DNA from 4 places in the Mesorhizobium sp. M1004 genome. Region 1 is predicted to be linked to each of the others. Evidence: riboswitches for the same ligand, from Rfam matches in the RefSeq annotation. Region 1 holds a riboswitch; each other region holds the start of a gene.
What was found. Region 1 has a riboswitch for cobalamin ahead of metE (5-methyltetrahydropteroyltriglutamate--homocysteine S-methyltransferase). Riboswitches for the same ligand answer to the same signal wherever they lie in the genome.

Region 2: it holds a riboswitch for cobalamin, as region 1 does, so the genes downstream of both, NKH54_RS05200 (aromatic ring-hydroxylating oxygenase subunit alpha) here and metE (5-methyltetrahydropteroyltriglutamate--homocysteine S-methyltransferase) in region 1, are expected to answer to the same signal.
Region 3: it holds a riboswitch for cobalamin, as region 1 does, so the genes downstream of both, NKH54_RS30025 (DUF1636 family protein) here and metE (5-methyltetrahydropteroyltriglutamate--homocysteine S-methyltransferase) in region 1, are expected to answer to the same signal.
Region 4: it holds a riboswitch for cobalamin, as region 1 does, so the genes downstream of both, NKH54_RS30265 (CbtB domain-containing protein) here and metE (5-methyltetrahydropteroyltriglutamate--homocysteine S-methyltransferase) in region 1, are expected to answer to the same signal.

Annotation. Positions count from the first base shown of each region.
Region 1 covers NZ_JAMYNB010000015.1:30,676-32,867, reverse strand. Annotated here, with positions in the region: gene NKH54_RS26405 (hypothetical protein) at 1-191, shown strand, start outside; cobalamin riboswitch at 586-787, shown strand; partial or broken gene metE (5-methyltetrahydropteroyltriglutamate--homocysteine S-methyltransferase) at 881-2,192, shown strand, end outside.
Region 2 covers NZ_JAMYNB010000002.1:199,635-201,826, reverse strand. Annotated here, with positions in the region: gene NKH54_RS05200 (aromatic ring-hydroxylating oxygenase subunit alpha) at 1-744, opposite strand, end outside; cobalamin riboswitch at 862-1,063, opposite strand; gene NKH54_RS05195 (DUF680 domain-containing protein) at 1,563-1,769, shown strand; gene NKH54_RS05190 (DUF680 domain-containing protein) at 1,837-2,040, shown strand; gene NKH54_RS05185 (DUF680 domain-containing protein) at 2,113-2,192, shown strand, end outside.
Region 3 covers NZ_JAMYNB010000023.1:11,987-14,178, reverse strand. Annotated here, with positions in the region: gene NKH54_RS30030 (DUF6348 family protein) at 1-521, shown strand, start outside; cobalamin riboswitch at 581-788, shown strand; gene NKH54_RS30025 (DUF1636 family protein) at 827-1,252, shown strand; gene cobW (cobalamin biosynthesis protein CobW) at 1,255-2,192, shown strand, end outside.
Region 4 covers NZ_JAMYNB010000023.1:58,470-60,661, reverse strand. Annotated here, with positions in the region: gene NKH54_RS30270 (CbtA family protein) at 1-732, opposite strand, end outside; gene NKH54_RS30265 (CbtB domain-containing protein) at 748-927, opposite strand; cobalamin riboswitch at 964-1,159, opposite strand; gene NKH54_RS30260 (gamma-glutamylcyclotransferase) at 1,227-1,919, opposite strand; gene NKH54_RS30255 (aromatic ring-hydroxylating oxygenase subunit alpha) at 2,055-2,192, shown strand, end outside.

The sequences.
Region 1 (2,192 bases):
CGCTTGAAGGCAGCGGTGTGGACAGGTCATCTATCGAAGCAGCAGTCGCACGATGGAGTTTCACGTTGAAGGTTCTCGCGGCCCAATATCTCGCTGCAGAAAACCTACGCATCGAGAGAAAAATTCTTTCTTTCCCGTGGCTGGATCGCGTCCGCTCTCTTGTTGGTGAACGGATTATTGAGGGCGATTAATCTCAGTTTGGCCATCGCAGTTGGTGATGACGCCTTGAACGTCTCGTGTTGCGGACCAGCACTGACAAGCACGGTAGAAAGATTTCACTACCGACGCCTACCGCACCGCGAAATCGGTTGGGGCCATCCTGCACACTTTCCGCAGCCTCGGTGTTGGCTCGGCGCTCGCGGATCACCAGCGTCCTTTGAGCGGTAGCGCTTTTCAGGTTGAGGTTAGAGTCCTCCGGTTGTTGTGGCTCCGCACGGCCTGCATTAGTTGGACAATGGGGGCAGCGGTGCAGCGGCGGCAAATGGACGACTCACTGTTGCAAAATGTTAGACAAGCGTAAAAGCGCGATGACATAACCACATAAACATTTCGTTATTCGTCATTGACAAGAGAAGGGATTGCTGTGATTGTCTGGCGTGTCGTGGTTCTCGCGTCCGGCGCTGCCGCAGCGGAGCTAAGAGGGAAGCCGGTGCGATGCCGGCGCTGCCCCCGCAACTGTTAGCGGCGAGCCAACCCCACTCATGTCACTGAGGCGAATACCCTCGGGAAGACGTGTAGAGGCTATGACCCCGCGAGCCAGGAGACCTGCCACGACGAATTACGTCCACGGGCGGGGTGTCTCGGTGGCCGCTGCAACCCGGGCGTGCCGGGCCTGCTAGCGCCTTCCTTGTCACCGACGCCCCAACCATCGGGGTATGACATGACTGTCTCTCAGCAAATTCCTGTAGCAACGCTCGGCGTGCCGCGCTTCGGTCGTCGGCGAGAACTGAAATTCGCCCTTGAAAGCTACTGGTCCGGAAAATCGTCCGCTGGCGACCTTCTTGGGACGTCGAAGGCACTCCGTGCCGCTAGCTGGGAGGAGCAGCGCGATCGCGGCGTGTCAAAAATCCCCTCGAACGACTTCTCGCTTTACGACCATGTGCTCGACACCGCAGCCACGGTCGGCGCCATTCCATCCCGGTACGGTTGGAATAGCGGCGAGGTCCCACTTGACATCTACTTCGCAATGGCGCGCGGCAACCAGGGTCAGACGGAGGATTGTGGACACGCTGGTCACCAGGAGGCGGCTCATGGACCTGGTGTAGCCGCGATGGAAATGACCAAGTGGTTTGACACCAACTACCACTACATTGTGCCGGAGCTCCATGATGATCAGACGTTCGCCCTCTCGTCAACGAAGCCGGTCGATTACTTCCTCGAGGCTAAAGCTCTCGGCATTCACACACGCCCAGTCATCCTTGGACCCATCACCTTCCTCAAGCTGGCGAAATCGCCTGCCGAAGGGTTCGGTCCCATCGCGCTCCTACCGCAGCTGCTGCCCGTACGAGCAGCTCCTGCAGAGGCTGAAGCTGTCGGGAGCCGACTGGGTCCAGATCGATGAGCCAGCGCTTGTCCTCGATCTGAACCCGAACGAACGAGCTGCGTTCGAATTCGCCTATGGCCAGCTGTCGAAAGCCGCGCCCGAGCTGAAGATCATGCTGGCTACGTATTTCGGGTCGCTGGGAGACAATCTCGAAACCGCGGTTTCTCTGCCCCTGGCCGGCCTGCATATTGATCTCGTGCGCGCTCCCGAGCAGCTGGAAACGGTGGGTCGGCTCGCTCCGAAGGATCTGGTGCTCTCGCTCGGCTTGATCGATGGCCGCAACGTCTGGCGTGCGAACCTGCCCGCCATTCTCGACCGCATCAAACCGATCGTCGCCGGCTGGCCCTTGGACCGCGTCGAAATCGCGCCTTCTTGCTCGATGCTGCATGTGCCGATTGACCTGCGCATGGAGACGGAACTCGAGGCCGACATCAGGTCGTGGCTCGCCTTCGCGGCCCAGAAGACCGACGAGCTGGTCTTGCTGGCCCGGGCCCTGTCCCAAGGCAGGGATGCGGTGGCAGGCGCGTTGAAAGCGACTGCCGAGGCTGCCGCCACTCGCGTGACGTCCACGAAGATCCATGACCCGCTTGTTGAGGGGCGGATCGCCAGCATTGACCATAGCATGAAGCGACGAGAGAGCGCTTTTGGC
Region 2 (2,192 bases), on a different contig from region 1:
CTTGCTCGGCAGGCCCGCCGCCTCGCATTTCGCCCAGTGCGCCAGCATCTCCGGATCGCTGTCGGCGCCCTGCACGCCGGTCACCGTCGGCGCTTCGGGGAATGTCTTGCACAGCTCCGGATGATTGCCGGCGCAGTGATAGCATTCGCGGTTGTTTTCCCAGACCAGCTTCCAGTTGCCCTTCTCGATGATGGTGCTCTCGAAGGCGACCTTGGCTTCATTCAGCTGGTGCGGCTTGAGGTAGGGCTCTATCATGGCGCGCATCGGCGCAAAGTCGGCAGGTTCTTTCGCCAGGCAGATGAAGATGTAACCGCCGACGCTCTCGCAGGCGACGGGCTTCAGGCCGAACTGGCTCTTGTCGAAACCGTCTGCCATCTGGCGGGCAAACAGCAGCCGGCCGTCAAGCTCGTAGGTCCACTGGTGATAGGGGCAGACAAGCTTTGCCGCCATGCCCTTCTCAGTGTTGCAGACACGGCTGCCGCGATGGCGGCAGGAATTGTGAAAGGCGTTGATGTTGCCCTTCTGGTCGCGGACCAGCACCACCGGATAATCGCCGATCTGCACGGTGATATAGCTGCCGGGCTTCGGCAGTTCGCAATCATGGCCGATGAACAGCCAGTCGCGATACCAGATGAGCTCCATGTCGAGCTTGAAATAGTCCGGGTCGGTGTAGAAGGGCTGTTCCAGCGAAAAGCCTTGCTTGCGGCCGTTCAGGAGCCTCAGCATGTCGTTGCGCGTATCCATAGTTCTGTCCTCGTGGTTTAAGGACTGAACTTGGTGGTGATGGAGGAAGGATCGGACGCAGGCCGGCGCGGCTCCGGACATGCACTATCCACCTCTTGACCGCCCACCGCGATCAGTCGAGTCTAGGCATCTCGGGCTGGTTTCCGGGCTCTGGAGTTGTCCTTGCGGACCATCGCGACACCTTCCCAGGCTCTTGCCCAGTGGTCTCCCGTTGCGACTTGAACTCCACCACCGTTGCGGGGGCAGCGCCGGATTCTGACCGGCTTCCCAATTCTCCGCTGCGTCGTCACGAAGCGGCACCTGAGATGCGATCATCTAATCACGGCAGCGATCGCGACGTCGGCATGAAAGCGACATCATATCCATGCGGCGCGACACGCGCGGCATACGCCCCCCGCCGCCGGTCAAAGAGCTGAGACGTTTCTTGCGACGCCATCATCGCCGTTTCGAATCGCTGCGGATCCAGTTCGATCGGGGGCAAAAAGGGCTCAACGGTATCGAAAAGTTACTATTAGCAATCTCTAATCGAACCGAACGGTTCGTTTCTGTTGACAATGCGTGCAGGACGGTGTGAACGACGGCCCGGAAACCGACACCGGAGCGAACCACTCGGTTCGACATAAGCAACTGAAAACAATGCGATAAATGACCATAGAGGAACTTCCTGGCACAATTTCAAGGTGCAGGACCGTGGTCCACACGGAACAACTTCGTGATTGGAAACCAGCCTATGGCTTTCCCACATCGGGGCTGTCCGAACGACGCGAATTCCTCCCAAGACACGCCGCTAGACGGACAGACAAACTGGAGTACTAAAAATGAAAAAGATCTTCCTCACTGCCGCAGCCGTTTTGGCGATCACCGGCAGCGCCTTCGCCGGTAGCGACAATTACGGTTCCAATGGTGCGAACCAGCCAGCCGTCTCGGTCGACAGCTCGTATACGGCTTCCATTCAGAAGCCGGCGCACGCTGACAAGCAGCCTGTCGTTCAGGGCGCCGACCGCGACCTCTACGGCAATCGCTGATCCCGACCAAAGAAGGGCGACTAACCCGTCGCTCTCGGGATCCCAAAAAATTCAGGAGTGTTTGAAAATGAAAAAGCTCATCCTTGCTGCCGCCGCCGTTTTGGCCATCTCCGGCAGCGCTTTCGCCGGCAGCGACAACTACGGTTCCAACGGCGCCAACCAGCCAGCGGTTACGCCGACCGACAGCGGCCACACCGCTTCGGTTGAGAAGTCGGCTCCAGCCGAGCAGGCGCCTGCCCACGGTGCCGACCGTAACCTTTTCGGCCGTTAAAAGCCGGTTTCCCAGCACGCGGCGGGCTTATCCGCTGCAGCTGGCGACATCAGAAAAATTCAGGAGACTAAAATGAAGAAGATCGTTCTTGCCACCGCAGCCCTTCTGGCTGTTTCGAGCGCTGCCTTTGCCGGCAGCGACAATTATGGCTC
Region 3 (2,192 bases), on a different contig from region 1:
CGCTGCTTGATGTTCAGCCGGTCATTGAATCCTTTGCTGGCTTCGGCGACACGCGCGAACAGGAACTGAACCAGGCGTTTGAAAAGTTTCTCCGTGGTGTTTTCCATGTGGCCATTGAGGGACTGGCCGATCACGTCTGCGAGAACATGCAGGCCGAAATAGAGCTTTGGCAGCGAAGCAGCGCCAGTTGGAAGATCTGGCGAAAAGATGCCCGCTGGAAAATCTATAGCGGCCCGGTCATTTCCCAGGCCACAACCGAGCTATGCTCGCTGACACCAGGCTATCCAGCATTCTATGCCAAGCTGGAAAAGCTGTTCACAGCTTCGGTACCCCCCGGAAGCCATTTTGTCCGGACCTTTCTGGCAGGCTTGAAGGGCACGCTGATTAGTGCCGAAGTCCTTCTGGACAACGCGGTTTGGCATGAGGGACAGAATCTGGCTGTCGGTCATGACTGGGACTATAGCGATGGCTATCAAGCTATCCGACAGGTCATCCTGGCACTGCCGGAAGCCGGGACATGACAGCCCCTGCCGACATCGCCATGTCGTAGCCGTGCGTTGACACCGCTGCCTGCAAAAGCCTAAAATCCGCTCCAGACGGTCCCCTGCCCCGCAACGGCAAGGGCCAAGAGGGAATGCGGTGCGGGACGAAAAAATCCCAAATCCGCGGCTGTCCCCGCAACTGTAAGCGAAGAGCCAAGGCCGAAAGCCACTGGGTAACACCGGGAAGGCGGCTAACCAAGGCAATGACTCGCGAGCCAGGAGACCTGCCGTCTGAGACAAAGTATCCGATCGCCTGGCGGGTTTCCGGGCAAGGAGCACGGTTTTTGGACCAGAACAGCAGTTTTTCGGCTGGCACAACGGACATTGCGTCCGGCGACAACGACGCCCTGACCGGCGTGACCGTCATCGTCTGCGCCTCCTGCCGCGATGAGACCGGTTCCGACGCCCATCCGCGCGCCGGCGAATTGCTGGCTGAGGACACAGGCCGCGCCGCTGCCGGCGATATCCGGGTCCGCACCGCCGAATGTCTCGGCAATTGCAAGCGCCGCCTCAGCGCCGCGATCCTGCGCGATGGCTGCTGGAGCTATGTCTTCGGCGATCTGACCGCAACCAGCGGCGCCGACCTCGTTACCGGCGCAAAGCTCTTCGCGACTTCGGCCGACGGCCTCATCCCGTGGCGCGGCCGGCCCGATAGCCTCAAGCGCGGCCTCGTTGCCCGCATCCCACCCCTCGACATGCTGAAGGACTGACGATGAACGCTTCAAACCCGGCCGCCAACCTCTCCCGTGTTCCCTGCACTGTCGTTACAGGCTTCCTCGGCGCCGGCAAGACGACGCTGGTCCGCCATCTCCTGGAAAATGCCGGCGGCAAGCGCATCGCCATCATCGTCAACGAGTTCGGCGACATCGGCATCGACGGGGAAATCCTGAAAGGCTGCGGCATCGACACCTGCCCCGAGGAAAACATCGTCGAACTGGCCAATGGCTGCATCTGCTGTACAGTCGCCGACGATTTCGTGCCCGCCCTCGACAAGATCCTCGCGCTGACACCGAAGGTTGACCACATCCTGATCGAGACCTCGGGCCTGGCTCTGCCCAAGCCGCTGGTCCAGGCGTTCCAGTGGCCGAGCGTGAAGAGCCGGGTAACCGTCGACGGTGTCATCGCCGTGGTAGACGGCCCGGCGCTGGCCGAAGGCCGCGTCGCCAACGACATGGACGCTTTGCAGGCACAGCGCGCTCAGGACGAGACGCTCGACCATGACGATCCTGTCGAAGAAGTGTTCGAGGACCAGATCGCCTGCGCCGATTTGATCATCCTGTCGAAGAGCGATCTGATGGACGCCCCCGGTTCGGCCCGCGCCAACGCCATCATCAATGAACATTCCGCCCGCGCGGTAAAAATCGTGCCGACTGCGCATGGCAAGGTCGACCCGTCGGTGCTGCTTGGCCTCGGTCTCACCGTCGAAGACGACATCGAGAACCGCAAGTCGCATCACGACGGCGCTTTCGATCATGAGCATGACGATTTCGACACCTTCATCGTCGACATCCCCTCGATCGCCAATCCCGACGACCTGGCCAAGCGCGTCGCCACCGCCGCCGAACAGGAAAACGTGTTGCGTGTAAAAGGCTTCGTCGATGTCGGCGGCAAGCCGATGCGGCTTTTGCTGCAGGCCGTCGGCCCGCGCGT
Region 4 (2,192 bases), on a different contig from region 1:
GAGCACCAGCCAGAACACCAGATTGGTCAGCGTCACCGCCACCACGAACTGATGATGCAGGCCCTCCGGGATCGGCGTTACGAAACTGTCAGGCTGCGGCGCGCCGACAATATGCGGGGCGACGATCAGGAGGACGGCGAGCACGGTCAGGGGCGCCGACGTGCGGAAGGTAATAAGGGCAAGGCCGATCGCGGTTGCCATCACCGTTGCCCACCACCAGATCTGGCGCTGTATGAGATCGGCCGCCGGCATTGCCGGCAGTTCCGGCGGCAGGCCGAGTCCCGGCGCCAGCGTGAACACGGCAAAGCCCGCCAGACCCCAGAACACGCCCTGGCGCCAGCTGCCGATGCCGCCGGCGAACTCGGAAACCGCCACCAGGACCAGCGCGAAGCCGATGCCGGTGACGATATTGGCGACGACACTGAAGGCGAAACGCTCGAAGCCGTCGGCCGGCGCCCAGCCTTCGTCCTCCGCCGGCGCGGCTGCTTCAGCCGGTGCTGCGCTGCTCACCGCATTTTCCGCCGGCGCGGCGGTGCTCATGGCATCGGTGTCCGCAGCGTTGGCGGCGGGCGCCGCGGCATGCTGATGCTCATGGCCGCCACCAGCCTTTTCGTAGACCTCCGCCTTGAGGATCAGCGGCACGGTGGCGTAGGCCTGCATGCAGGCGAGAGCGACACCGGCCACGAGCCCTGCGATCGCCGCGATGAACACGACGTTGCGAAACAGGTTCATGATGTCAGATCCTCGTCAGTGGCAGGGAAACGCCATCGAATGGCGATAGTCGTGCGCCGCATTGTGGACCGCATCGATGTGCGAGAAACCGACAACGCCGACGACGAAAATGCCCAGAAACGCGCTAAGCACGAGCTGCATGAAGCGCGACTGCGAGGAGACGGAAGCGCCGAGGGAGACGGAAGCGGTATTCATATCTTGTCCTTTCGCCCTCCACCCGAGGGCATCGAAGTCAGTTCCCTGTCGCCGGCAGGTCTCCTGGCTCGCGGATCAGCGCCCTTCCCCACCTTCCCGAAGAAAAAATCCCCAGTGGCTTGGAGAGGACTACCGCACACAGTTGCGGGGGCAGCCACGGCATTGGGCAACAAGTCAGCCCTCACCGCATTCCCTCTTGGTCCCTAACGGAACCGACGACATGCATGACTATAGGCTGAAACGGTCGCATCCGGCAAACCAAATTCCGCCGGCCAACAGCGCGAATGCGCCATGCGGCGTTACGGCTTCAACGCGGTGATCCGCTCGGCAACCAGCCGCTGCAGCCGCCACAGATGGCGATCGTGAATGCCGCGCTCTTCAAGGTTTTTCACCGTGTTGTAGAGATAGTCGGCGCCCGACCCCCAGTGCCCGCAGGACGTTGCCAGCCTTTCGACGACCTTGCCCTCGTCGAGCGGTCCTGAATAGGTCAGGCCGTTGCGGTTGATGACGAAGGCCAATGCCCTGAGCGGTCCGGCCTCGCTTGCAAGCTTGAGCATGCGCGGCCGGTAGCTTGTCGGCTTCAGCGTGACTTCGCGCCGGAAAAGCCGGCCCAACTGCTCGCGCCGGTTATTGTCGGTCAGCCGAAAGGCGACGCCCTTGCATTGTCCGCCACGGTCCAGCGCCATCATCAGGCCGGGGCTGTCCTTGGTGCCGCGCCAGCGCGTCATGTTCATGCAAAAGGACCGATGCCAGCCGCGCGCCAGCGCAACGCGGTCCTCGACATAATCTATTTCCGGTTTCCAGATCAGCGATCCATAGCCGAACAGCCATAGCGGTTCGCTGTCCGGGAGTTCGACCTGCAATTCATCCAGCAGCGCGTCATAGTCGGCTTCATCGAGATGCATCGCGTCCGGATCCGGCCCGGGGTCCCTGATCTCGCGCCAGCAGCGCGCGACCAGCTCCGGCGTAAGCGACATCTGTCGTGCGGCCACGTCCGAATCCCCCCAATTTCCGAATGTCCCATGTCCACGACATGATTATGCGCCGCGCCTGCAACCGGCAATGCGGCACTCTGATTGACAAACGATTTGCCGGGGTGTCGGCTGACGCTTCATAGGAAGCCAGCCATGCATCCCAACCCGAGCGAGCGCGACCCCTATAACGGCCTGAGCCGGGCCGAACCGACGCTACCGTCATCGGCCTATTGGGATAGCGAGGCTTACCAGCGCGATCTCGAGGCCATCTGGTACAAAAGCTGGCTGCTC